2 regions of the Spirillospora sp. CA-142024 genome follow, and region 2 is predicted to be linked to the other one. Evidence: predicted binding sites of a transcription regulator. Region 2 holds the regulator's gene; the other holds the start of a gene.
The links. Region 2 encodes HspR, which represses chaperone genes until heat shock. Its sites were predicted from a motif close to ANTTGAGTCNNNNNGACTCAANT; they were not measured.
Positions count from the first base shown of each region.

Region 1: the regulator HspR is predicted to act here: its motif matches at 4,007-4,029, upstream of lon (endopeptidase La).

Region 1 is NZ_CP192077.1:6,221,291-6,227,482, reverse strand. Features, by position in the region: gene ACQPZP_RS29535 (hypothetical protein) at 690-1,640, shown strand; gene ACQPZP_RS29530 (hypothetical protein) at 1,704-3,326, opposite strand; gene ACQPZP_RS29525 (alpha/beta fold hydrolase) at 3,468-3,863, shown strand; gene lon (endopeptidase La) at 4,065-6,192, shown strand, end outside.
Region 2 is NZ_CP192077.1:313,937-320,128, forward strand. Features, by position in the region: gene ACQPZP_RS01585 (AAA family ATPase) at 12-2,981, opposite strand; gene ACQPZP_RS01590 (heat shock protein transcriptional repressor HspR) at 3,003-3,455, opposite strand; gene dnaJ (molecular chaperone DnaJ) at 3,455-4,624, opposite strand; gene grpE (nucleotide exchange factor GrpE) at 4,710-5,354, opposite strand; gene dnaK (molecular chaperone DnaK) at 5,351-6,192, opposite strand, start outside.

The sequences.
Region 1 (6,192 bases), 3.4 Mb from region 2:
CCGGCGTTCGGGGGAGGGCGCCGTCGCGGCGCCCGGATGCCTGCGGCCGGACCGGCGGCACGGCTCGCCGCCGCGGCCGGCCCGGCCGTCGGGGACGCCGGTGCCGCGGGGGCGGGCGGCACCGGGCCCAGGGGAGGACGATGACGCCGGTCCGGTCCGATACGGCCGAGGACCCGAGGTGTGTCGCCGTGTGCCGTCGCCGCGGCAGCCGCCGGGGGGCGGTGCCGGCCGCGGTTCGGCGCGCCGCGAACGCCCTCGGCCGTATCGGGCCGGGCCGTGCGGGGGAGGGACGCGAGGGCGGTCCGGATCTCACGCTCCGTGCGGTGCATCCGCCGCCTCCCGTCTCACGACCTGGGGCTTTGCCGCCCCGAGGTCTTCTCGTTCACCGTGTGTCACGATCTCGTTGCGTTAAGTACCCGCGCGTCATGCGCACGTAAACCGGCCCCCGCGCAAATAATCAAGATCGCGAAGCGTCCTTTACCTCCGCATGGTGCGAGCTTCCGGCCGCGGCAGATTCTCCAGTTTTTCGACTGGTTTAGTTGACAACCCGCCACCGCCCCGCACGGTCTCCCTTGCCGGTTCGCGGAACCGGTGGCCGACCGCTCCCAGAGCTCCGGCCACCGGTTCACACGACCGGTGGCTGCTCGCTCGCGGAGTGCTCGGCCCCTCACAAACAGAGGGGCGGACGCATGTCCTCTTCACCTGAACCTCGCCGGCACTTCGCCGGCAGAGGTCTCGTCGTTGCCGGCCTGTTATCGGCGGGCATCGGCTACGCGCTCACGACAGATTATCCGGCGCTGGAGGTCGCAGGACCGATGCAGTCGGTCGGTGCTGTCGCTCTCTGCACTCTGATGCTGTTCACAGGACGGTCTCCGTTCAGACGATACAGCGCCGTCATGTGGTGGCTGATCGCCCGTCTGGCGGCGGGAAACGCGATCGTGGCGGTCGTCTACCCTTTCGCCGTCCAGGGACTGACGCTGGGCACCGTCGCCGCCGTCGTGGTGATCGGCTACCTTTCGGTGGATCTCGCCGCGATCTGGCGGCTCCGTGCCACCGCGTGGGGACTCAAGCACCTGTGCGGCCGCGCACTCGTGCTGGGCGGGGTCATCATGCTCAACTGGCCGCTGCAGGGCGGGAGCGAGTCTCTGGGGATGCTGTGCGCCGTGATCAGCGCATTGTGTGTCTGGAACACGATCGACGTCCTGGGGCGGATGAAGAAGCACGGACTGGAGGACCAGGGCGCCGCCATCGCCAACCTGCTGGCCGCGCCGGTGCTCTTCCTGCCGGTGTCCGTGCGGCACGGTTCCGGATGGATGTCCTGGGACCTCTTCACCACGGCCGGTCTGGCAGGCCTGCTCACGCTGTTCCTGCCGGTCCTGCTGATCAACGCCGCGCTCCGTCGTTCCGCGAAGGGCGACGTGGCGATGATGCAGTCACTCTCGTCGCCGGTCCACGCCCTCGTGGCGCAGGTCGGCGCCGGGATGGGGTGGCTCCCCTCCAAACAGGGCCTCGCGCTCGGAGACTGGGCCGCCATCCTCCTGATCGCCGGCTCGGCCGTCGGAGTCTCCTCGCTCAAGGAGCCTCCCGGCGGTGTGCCCGGCGACAGGACGCGACACCGCGGCAACGCAAGACGCCGCTGACCCGCAACGGCGGGAAGGGAACCCCCCTTTCCGCCGTTGTACCTCGCCACCGAGCGCCGAGGTCTACACGGTGACAGGCCAGAGCCGCACGGTCCCATCGGTTCGGTCGGCGGTGGCGAGAAGCGTTCCGTCGGGGCTGAAGGCGACCGCGTCGGCGCATGTGCCGAGGACGCCGATTTGATCGCCGGTCGCCGGGTTCCACATCCGGACCGCGGCATTGGTCCAGCCGGCCGACCGGCCGGTGGCCACCAGGCGTCCACCGGGGTGGAACGCGACCGCGTCGGCGCCGCTGTTACCGAGGTCGCCGACATGTTCACCGGTCGCCGGGTCCCAGAGCCCGACCCTGTCGTTGCCGGCGGTGGCGAGGACGGTCCCGTCGGGGCTGAAGGCAAGGGCGTTGGCGCTCATCTCGAGCGCGCGGATGTGCTCGCCGGTCGCCGGGTCCCATATCCGGACCGCCGGGTTCCACCGCCTTGCCCCGTCATCGGCGGAGTATCGGCCGGCGGTCGCGAGCATCCGGCCGTCCGGGCTGAACGCCACGGCCTGCGGCTCTCCCCGGTCAAGATCACGAATGTGCGCACCGGCCCCGAGGGCCCACAGCGCGGCGCTGGCGAGAGACATGCCGTCAGGGCTGAACGCAACGCCCGCCACGGAGCCTTCTGCGCCGAGGTCGCGGATGTGTTCGCCGGTTTCCGGGTTCCAGAGCCGCACCCGCCCGCCGCCGTTCCCGGCCATCAGCATGCCGTCAGGGCTGAAGGCGGCCGCACGGGCGACGCCGAAGGCCGGCAGGGTGTGGAGATGCTCGCCGGTGACGGGGCGCCAGAGCAGGATCGTCTGGTCGTTACCGCCGCAGGTGGCGAGCATCGCGCCATCCGGGCTGAAGGCCAGCGCGCACACGTAGCCCCCGCCGGTGAGGTCGATCGCCCTGAGCTCCCGGGTCGGTCGTTGAGCGGACAAAACCGCGGCCAGGTCGCGTTCTGCGATGCGATCTCCTCCGGAAGCCAGCGCTCGAAGCTCGCTGATCGCCTCGTCCCGGCGGCCTTGGAGAAGCAGCAATCCTGCCCGTGTGCGCCGGCAGAGCGGGTGGTCGATGCCTCCCAGCAGGCCGATGGCCTCCTCGCGAAGGTGGAAGCGACCCTCCCGCCAGCCCTTGGCGATGTTCAGCAACGCCTGGTCGAGATCTCGGTCCCCGGCGGGGAAGGCGGTGACCAGCTTGACGGCCTCGCCGACACGGGCCGCCCGCCACAGCCTTTGAATGATCCAGCGCAGTTCTCTCCATGCAGCGGCGTCCCCGGAAGCGGCCCGCTGCTGGAGGAGGTCGATTCGCCCTTGGCTCGCCAGCCAAGCGCATACGCGCCATCGGTCATCCAATCGGGCCTTCCGCAACTCCGCCATGGCCTCCTCGACGCGTCCCCGGCCTGCCAGCAGACGTGCCAGCCGCCAGGTACCGCCCTCATTGCCGGCCTCGGCCAGTGGCCGCAGTTCGTTGATGGCTTCGTCGATCCGGCCCTGCCCCACCAACCAGTCGGCCAGCTGCCGGCGAGCGAACCGATCCCCATCGCCCGCACGCGTCCGGAGCTCGTCGATACGCCCCGCGCGAGCCAGCAGAACGGCCAATTGCCGCGCCCCCTGCGGATCCCCGGCCTCCGCCAGCCGCCGCAATTCCTCGATGCGCCCCGCCCTCATCAACCGCACTGCCTCCTGACGTCCGACAAGAGCACGGTCTGGGGGCGATACCGACCGGCGCGGGGAAGACCAGCTCACGATGAATTCTCCGGATCGGACCGGTGCGGGACGGGCGGCGTGATGCGGTCACCGTAATCCAAGATGACATTGCTGGGACACTCATGGGGTGCTCAGTTGGCGCTGCTGTACGCGTTGGAGCATTCCGAGCGACTGGACGGACTGGTCTATGTGTCCGGCACCGGAATCGATCAGAACGCCACCTGGCATCCCGAGTATGAGCGCAACCTCCGTGAAGCATTGGGTCCCGGCTCGGGACGCTGGGAGGCTTTGAGCCGACGGGACCGGACCGACGCGGAAGACCGGGAAATGTCGGTGTTGCAGTGGTCGGCGGACTTCACCGAGCGGGATCGGGCGCTTGAGCATGCGGACCGTATGGCGACCCCATGGTTCGGTGTCAATTTCGAGTGCAACAAGATCCTCAGTGCGGAGGGCAGACGCCGCTGGGGGACGCCGGAGCGCGGATTTCTCCGCTCTTGAAGGCGTGGACGAGCGCGTCGAAGACCGGCAGCGGGCCCCAGAGGCGCACCGGCCGTCGGACCGGGCCAGGTTCGCGTGGGCGGGACAACCGGGGTGATCGCTGAGAGCGAACGTTGCTGCGGAAACAAAATGCTGCTCCGTTTTCTTGAGTGTCTATGACTCAACTTGAGGTTGGGTCGACCTACGGACTTGGAGCTGAGCATGAGCGAGACCCTGACGCTGCCGGTGCTGCCCCTGGAAGACGGGGTCGTTCTGCCCGGCATGGTGGTGCCTCTGGACCTGTCCGAGAGCGGCGAGGTCCGGGCCGCCATCGAGGCCGCGCGGGCGGTGGCGCAGTCCAAGGGGCCGGGCATCCGGTCGGCGGGCAAGCCGCGGGTGCTGCTGGTGCCCAGGCTGAACGGGCAGTACGCCGGCATCGGGACGCTCGGCGTCATCGAGCAGGAGGGGCGGCTGCCCGGCGGTGAGCCGGGCGCGGTCGTCCGCGGCGTGCGGCGGGTGCGGATCGGGACCGGGACGACCGGGCCGGGCGCGGCGCTGTGGGTCGAGGGAACCGAGATCGAGACGCCGCCGGCGTCCGGGCGCGCGCAGGAGCTGGCGAAGGAGTACAAGGGCCTGGTCAGCGCGATCCTGCAGAAGCGGGGCGCCTGGCAGGTCGTGGACGTGGTGCAGCAGATCGACGACCCGTCCACCCTGGCCGACAACGCCGGGTACGCGCCCTACCTGACGGACGAGCAGAAGATCGAGGTCCTGGAGACCGTCGATGTGGTGGAGCGGCTCGACCTGGTGATCGGGTGGACGCGCGACCACCTCGCCGAACTGGACGTGGCGGAGACCATCCGCAAGGACGTCCAGGAGGGCATGGAGAAGACGCAGCGGGAGTTCCTGCTGCGGCAGCAGCAGGAGGCCATCCGCAAGGAGCTGGCCGAGCTGAACGGCGATCCGGCCGACGAGGAGGACGACTACCGGGCCCGGATCGAGGCCGCGAACCTCCCCGAGAAGGTGCGCGAGGCGGCGCTGAAGGAGGTCGACAAGCTGGAGCGGTCGTCCGACGCCTCACCGGAGGGCGGCTGGATCCGCACGTGGCTGGACACCGTCCTCGACATCCCGTGGAACGAGCGGACCGAGGACGCCTACGACATCGCGGGCGCCAGGGAGATCCTGGACGCCGACCACGCCGGGCTCGACGACGTCAAGGAGCGCATCGTCGAGTACCTGGCCGTGCGCAAGCGCCGTGAGGAGCGTGGCCTGGGCGTCGTGGGCGGCCGCAGGAGCGGTGCGGTTCTGGCGCTGACCGGTCCTCCTGGCGTCGGCAAGACCTCGCTGGGCGAGTCGGTCGCGCGGGCCATGGGACGCGAGTTCGTCCGTGTCGCCCTGGGCGGCGTCAGGGACGAGGCCGAGATCCGCGGTCACCGCCGCACCTACGTGGGCGCGCTTCCGGGACGGATCGTCCGCGCCATCCGCGAGGCCGGTTCGATGAACCCGGTCGTCCTGCTGGACGAGGTCGACAAGGTCGGCGCCGACTACCGGGGCGACCCGACGGCGGCGCTGCTGGAGGTCCTCGACCCCGAGCAGAACCACACCTTCCGCGACCACTACCTGGAGGTGGAGCTCGACCTGAGCGACGTGCTGTTCCTCGCCACGGCGAACGTGGTGGAGGCGATCCCCGGGCCGCTGCTCGACCGGATGGAACTGGTGCAGCTGGACGGCTACACCGAGCACGAGAAGGTCACGATCGCCCGCGACCACCTGCTGCCGCGCCAGCTCGACAAGGCCGGGCTGGAGGCGTCCGAGGTGGGCTTCGGCGATGACGCCCTTCGGCTGCTGGCGTCGGAGTACACCCGCGAGGCCGGCGTCCGGTCCCTGGACCGCTCGATCGCGCGGGTGCTGCGGAAGGTCGCGGCCAACGTCGCGCTGGAGAAGGCGGCGCTGCCCGTCCAGATCGGCGCGGACGACCTGAAGGACTACCTGGGACGGCCCAGGTTCACTCCGGAGGTCGAGCTGAGCAGGAACGAGCGCCGCACCGGCGTGCCGGGCGTCGCGACGGGCCTGGCCGTCACCGGCGCGGGCGGCGACGTCCTCTACATCGAGGCGTCGCTGGCCGACCGGGAGACCGGCGACACGGGCGTGACGCTCACCGGGCAGCTCGGCGACGTCATGAAGGAGTCGGCCCGGATCGCGCTCAGCTACCTGCGCTCGCGGGGGGCGGAGCTGGAGCTGCCGGTCGGCGACCTGAAGGACCGCGGCGTGCACGTCCACGTGCCCGCCGGCGCGATCCCGAAGGACGGCCCGAGCGCGGGCATCACCATGACGACGGCGCTCGCCTCCCTGC
Region 2 (6,192 bases):
GTCCGCGTCCCTCACTTGGTGAGTGTCAGGCCCCGGGACGGCTCCACGGTGAGCCGGTCGGCGGCCTCGTCCAGGTCGACGATCACCGCGTCGCCGTCGCGGACGTCGCCGGACAGCAGCTCGCGGGCCAGCTGGTCGCCGATCGCCGTCTGCACCAGGCGGCGCAGCGGCCGCGCCCCGTACAGCGGGTCGTAGCCGGTCAGCGCCAGCCACTCGCGGGCGGCCGGGGTGACCTGGAGCGTGAGCTGCCGGTCGGCGAGGCGCTCGGCCAGCCGGTCGACCTGCAGGTCGACGATGCGGGTCAGCTCGTCGGTCGACAGCGCGTCGAACAGGATCACGTCGTCGAGGCGGTTGAGGAACTCCGGCTTGAACGAGTTCCGGACGGCGTTCCAGACCGCCTCCCGCTTCATCCCGTTCTCCAGCGTCGGGTCGACGAGGAACTGCGACCCGATGTTGGACGTGAGGATCAGGATCGTGTTGCGGAAGTCGACCGTGCGCCCCTGGCCATCGGTCAGCCGGCCGTCGTCCAGGACCTGCAGGAGGATGTCGAAGACCTCCGGGTGCGCCTTCTCCACCTCGTCCAGCAGCACCGCCGAGTACGGGCGGCGCCGGACGGCCTCGGTGAGCTGCCCGCCCTCCTCGTAGCCGACGTATCCGGGCGGCGCGCCGACCAGGCGGGCGACCGAGTGCTTCTCGGAGTACTCGCTCATGTCGATGCGGGTCATCGCCCGCTCGTCGTCGAACAGGAACTCCGCGAGCGCCTTCGCCAGCTCGGTCTTGCCGACGCCGGTCGGGCCGAGGAACAGGAACGAGCCGGTCGGACGGTCCGGGTCCGAGATGCCCGCGCGGGCGCGGCGCACCGCGTCCGACACGGTCTTGACGGCCGCGGCCTGGCCGATCAGCCGGTGCCCGAGCTCGTCCTCCATCCGGAGCAGCTTGCCCGTCTCGCTCTCCAGCAGGCGTCCCACCGGGACGCCCGTCCAGCTCGACACGACCTCGGCGATGTCGTCCGCGCTGACCTCGGGCTTGACCATGGTCTGCTCGTGGCCCGCGTCGGCGTCGGCCTCGTCCCGCAGCGGGGCCAGTTCCTTCTGCCACTGCAGGATCTGGGTCCGCACCGTGGCCAGCTGCTCGTACTTCTGGTCGCGTTCCGGCCCGGTGATCCCGGGCATGGCCGCGTCGATCTGCAGCTCCTCGGCCCGCGCGTTCGCGGAGTCGATCTTCTGCGTCAGCTCGCGGATCCGCTCCCGGCGCTGCTGGGCCCGCTGCTGCCGTTCCTCCAGCGCGGCGAGCTCGGCGGCCTTGGCCTCGATCTCGGCGGTCAGCGCCGCGAGCCGGTCCGGGTCGGCTCCGGAGGCGGCGAGCTCGCTTTCCTCGCCGCGCAGGTGCTCCACCACCCCCCGCAGCTCCTGGATGGCCAGCGACTGCAGTTTGAGCTGCTCGTCCTCCAGCGCCCGCTCCAGCCGCGGGATCTCCTGGACGCGGAGGCCGGCCGCCTCGTCCATGTGCCGGTCGCGCTCGGCCTGCTCGGCCCGCCCGCGGGCCTCGTCGAGCTCCTTCTTCAGGCGCCCGATCGCCTTGAGGCTGTCCTTCTCGCGCGCCCACCGGCCCTGCAGCTCGCGGAGCCGCTCCTCGCGGTCGGCGATCGTCCGCTCCAGCTCGGCGTACCGCTCCTGCTGGGTCCTGTCGCCGGCGATGCCGCGCGCGTCCAGCTTGAGCCGCTCCACCCGGCGCTGCAGCTCGTCGATCTCGACGGGCTGGGAGTCGATCTCCATGTTGAGCCGGGCCGCCGCCTCGTCCACCAGGTCGATCGCCTTGTCCGGCATGAACCGGCCGGTGATGTAGCGGTCGGACAGCGTCGCGGCCGCGACCAGCGCCGCGTCGGTGATCTGCACCCCGTGGTGCGCCTCGTACCGGCCCTTCAGACCGCGCAGGATGCCGATGGTGTCCTCGACCGACGGCTCGCCGACGAAGACCTGCTGGAACCGGCGCTCCAGCGCCGGGTCCTTCTCGATCCGCTCCCGGTACTCGTCCAGCGTGGTCGCACCGATCATGCGGAGCTCGCCGCGCGCCAGCATCGGCTTGAGCATGTTGCCCGCGTCCATCGCGCCCTCGGCCGCGCCCGCGCCGACCACCGTGTGCAGCTCGTCGATGAACGTGACGATCTGGCCGTCGCTCTCCTTGATCTCGTTCAGGACGGACTTGAGCCGCTCCTCGAACTCGCCCCGGTACTTGGCGCCCGCCACCATGGAGCCGAGGTCCAGCGAGATCACGCGCTTGTTCTTCAGCGACTCGGGCACGTCCCCCGCGACGATCCGCCGGGCCAGCCCCTCCACGATCGCCGTCTTGCCCACACCCGGCTCGCCGATGAGGACCGGGTTGTTCTTCGTGCGGCGCGACAGCACCTGCACGACGCGCCGGATCTCCGAGTCGCGGCCGATGACGGGGTCGAGCCGGTTCGACCGGGCCAGCGCCGTCAGGTCGACGCCGTACTTCTCCAGCGCCTGGTAGGTGCCCTCGGGGTTCTCGCTGGTGACGCGGGCGTGGCCGCGCACCTTCTCGAACGCGTCCAGCAGCGCCTGCGGCGTCGCGCCGAACTCCTTCAGCAGGCCCGCCGCCGGGCCGCCGTCCGCGGCCAGCCCGACCAGCAGATGCTCGGTCGAGACGTACTCGTCCTCCAGCTGCTGCGCCCGGTTCGCGGCCGTGTTGATCGACCGCTGCAGCTGCCCGGAGATCCGCGGCGTCGCCACCGTGGAGCCCTGCGCCTTCGGCATCGCGGCGAGCTGCTCCTCGGCCCGCCGCCTGACCACCTGCCAGTCGGCGCCGATCGCCTCCAGCAGCGGCACCGCCGTCCCCTCGGGCAGCCCGATCAGGGTCACCAGCAGGTGCTGCGGCTCGACCTCGGGATGTCCCTCGGCCGCCGCCCTGCGGACCGCGACCGACACCGCCTCCTGGCTCTTCTGCGTCAGCTTGTAGTCCATACCCGTCCCCGTGAGAGAAGATCAGTCCGAGTTGCGCTCGTGCCAGACCACGACGCTCGTATGCCTGATGGGCACGAGGTCGGCGCCGGGAGTGCCGCCCGGTTCCCCGTGCCGCCGCTGCTGCGCCAGCCGCGCCGCGACCGCACGGGTCGATTCGAGTTCGTTCGCGAGATCCTCGAGCGCCGCGTGCGCCTTGCCGAGCTCGTCGCGGAGCCGCACGTTGTCGCGCTGCAGCTCCAGGATGTGCTTGATGCCGGACAGGTTGATGCCCTCCTCCTGCGAGAGCCTCTGGATCTCGCGGAGCATCACGATGTCGCGCATCGAGTAGCGGCGGCCCCGTCCGGCCGTGCGGCCGGGGGACACCAGGCCCATCCGGTCGTACGTCCGCAGCGTCTGCGGGTGCAGCCCGGACAGCTGCGCCGCCACGGAGATCACGTAGACCGGAGTGTCATCGCCGAAGGGATCCATGACCATCACTCCTGTCTGGCCTGCTGGAGGAGGTCGGCGCGCAGGTCGTCGCCGGCGCCGGCGGTGCGCAGCCGGACCAGGGCCTCGCGTGACTGCTCGTCGAGCTTCTGCGGGACGTGCACGTCGACGGTGACGAGCAGGTCGCCCTTCGTCCCGTCGCGCCGGTTGGCGCCGCGGCCCTTCACGCGGAACTTGCGGCCGTTCGGGGTGCCCTCCGGCAGCTTCAGCGTGACGGGCTGCCCCTGGAACGTCGGGACCCTGATCTCGCCGCCGAGCGCCGCCTCCGGGAACGTCACCGGGACGGTCAGCGTCAGGTTGTCGCCGCTGCGGCCGAACACCTTGTGCGGGTTCACCTTGATGTTCACGTACAGGTCGCCGGCGGGGCCGCCGTTCTCGCCGGGCGCGCCCTTGCCCTTCAGCCGGATCTTCTGGCCGTCGGCGACGCCCGCCGGGATGCGGGCCTGGATCGTGCGGGTGCCGGTCGCCCGTCCGCTGCCGTGGCAGGTCGGGCACGGGTCGTCGACGACGAGGCCCCGGCCGCGGCACTCCTTGCACGGCTCCTGGAAGCCGAAGTTGCCGAGGTTGCGGGTCTCGTGCCCGGTGCCCTCGCAGTTCGGGCACACCCGCGGCACGGTGCCTGCCTTCGCGCCGGTCCCCCGGCAGCTGTTGCAGGCCGCCTCGCTGGTCAGCTTGATCGGGACGGTCACGCCGTTCATCGCGCGGCCGAACGACAGCGTCACCTCGGTCTCGACGTCCGCGCCGCGCCGTCCGCGGCGCGTCCCCGTCGGGCGGGTGCCCCCGCCGCCGCGGCCGAACAGGCCGCCGAACAGATCGCCGATGCGCTCGCCCGCGCCGCCCGCCTGCGTCCCGCCGCCCTGCTGGCCGAACAGGTCGCCGAGGTCGAACGGGAAACCGCCGCCCTGCTGGCCGCGGAACCCGCCCGGCATCGACCGGACCGCGTCGTACTCCTTGCGGCGCTTCTCGTCGGACAGGACGTCGTAGGCTTCCGAGACCTCCTTGAAGCGGTCCTCGGCCTCGGCGTCGCCCTTGTTGGCGTCCGGGTGGTACTTGCGGGCCAGCTTCCGGTAGGACTTCTTGATCTCCTCCTGCGAGGCCGTCTTCGCGACACCGAGGACCTTGTAGTAGTCCTTCTCCAGGTAGTCCTTGGTGCTCACGGCGCCCCGCCTTCTGCTATCGCCACTTGCCACATGTCTTCAGGGCCCTGCGGGGCCCGCCCCGGTGGGACGGGCCCCGTAAGGATCATTCGCCTGGTTCGTCGTCCGCGTCGCCGGGCTCGCCGCCGGACGCGCTCGGCCCGGCGTCCGGATCGGGATCGGCCACCGCGACCCGCGCGGGCCGCAGTATCCGCTCGCCGATCCGGTAGCCCGGCTGGAGGACGTCGATGACGCTCGTCTCGGTCACGTCCGCCGAGAGCGAGTGCATCAGGGCCTCGTGCACGACCGGGTCGAAGGGCTCGCCCTTCTCCCCGAACCGCTCCAGGCCGAGCTTGCCGGTGACCGCCTCCAGGCTCTCCGCGACGGACTTGAAGCCGCCGGTGAGCTCGTCGTGGTCACGGGCGCGGCCGATGTCGTCCAGCACCGGGAGCAGCTCGGACAGCACCTGCCCGAGGGCCTGCTCGCGGACCGCGACCCGGTCGCGCTCGACGCGCTTGCGGTAGTTGTCGTACTCGGCCTTCAGCCGCTGGAGGTCGGCGAGACGCTCCGTGAGCTGGGTCTTGAGCGAGGAGGTCTCCTCATCGGTGACCGTGGCGCCCCCGTTCGCAGGGGTCTCCGGAGCAGGCGAGGCCGCCTGCGCCCGGACTTCCCCCGTTTCGGGATCGATGCGCCGCTTGTCGCGGATCACCGGGCCCTCCTTCTCCTCGCCCTCGCCGGGGGAGGACGTCACGACGCATCACCCTTCGGCTTGTCCTCGTCCACGATCTCGGCGTCGACGACCTCGTCGTCCTGCGGCTCGCCGCCCTGGGCGTCCGCCGTCGGCCCGTGGTCCTCGGGGCCGGCCTGGGCGCCCTCGGGGTTCTGCGCGTACATGGCCGCGCCCATCTTCTGGCTGACCTGCGCCAGCTTCTCGGCGCTGCCCTTGATGGCGTCGACGTCGGTGCCCTCCAGGGCCTTCTTCACCTCGGCGACCGCGTCGTTGACCTCGGTCTTCATCTCCGCGGGGACCTTCTCGTCGTTCTCCCGCAGGAACTTCTCGGTCGAGTACGCGAGGGTGTCGGCCTGGTTGCGGACCTCGGCCTCCTCCTTGCGCCTGCGGTCCTCCTCGGCGTACTCCTCGGCGTCGCGCATCATCTTCTCGATGTCGTCCTTGGGCAGCGCGCTGCCGCCCGTGATGACCATCGACTGCTCGCGACCGGTGCCCTGGTCCTTCGCACTGACGTTCACGATGCCGTTCGCGTCGATGTCGAAGGTGACCTCGATCTGCGGGACGCCGCGCGGCGCCGGCGGCAGACCGGTCAGCTGGAAGGTGCCGAGCTTCTTGTTGTACGCGGCGATCTCGCGCTCGCCCTGGTAGACCTGGATCTCCACGGACGGCTGGTTGTCGTCGGCGGTGGTGAACGTCTCCGACCGCTTGGTCGGGATCGTGGTGTTCCGCTCGATGATCTTGGTGAAGATGCCGCCCTTGGTCTCGATGCCGAGGCTCAGCGGGGTCACGTCCAGCAGCAGGACGTCCTTGACCTCGCCCTTGAGCACGCCGGCCTGGAGGCTGGCGCCGATCGCGACGA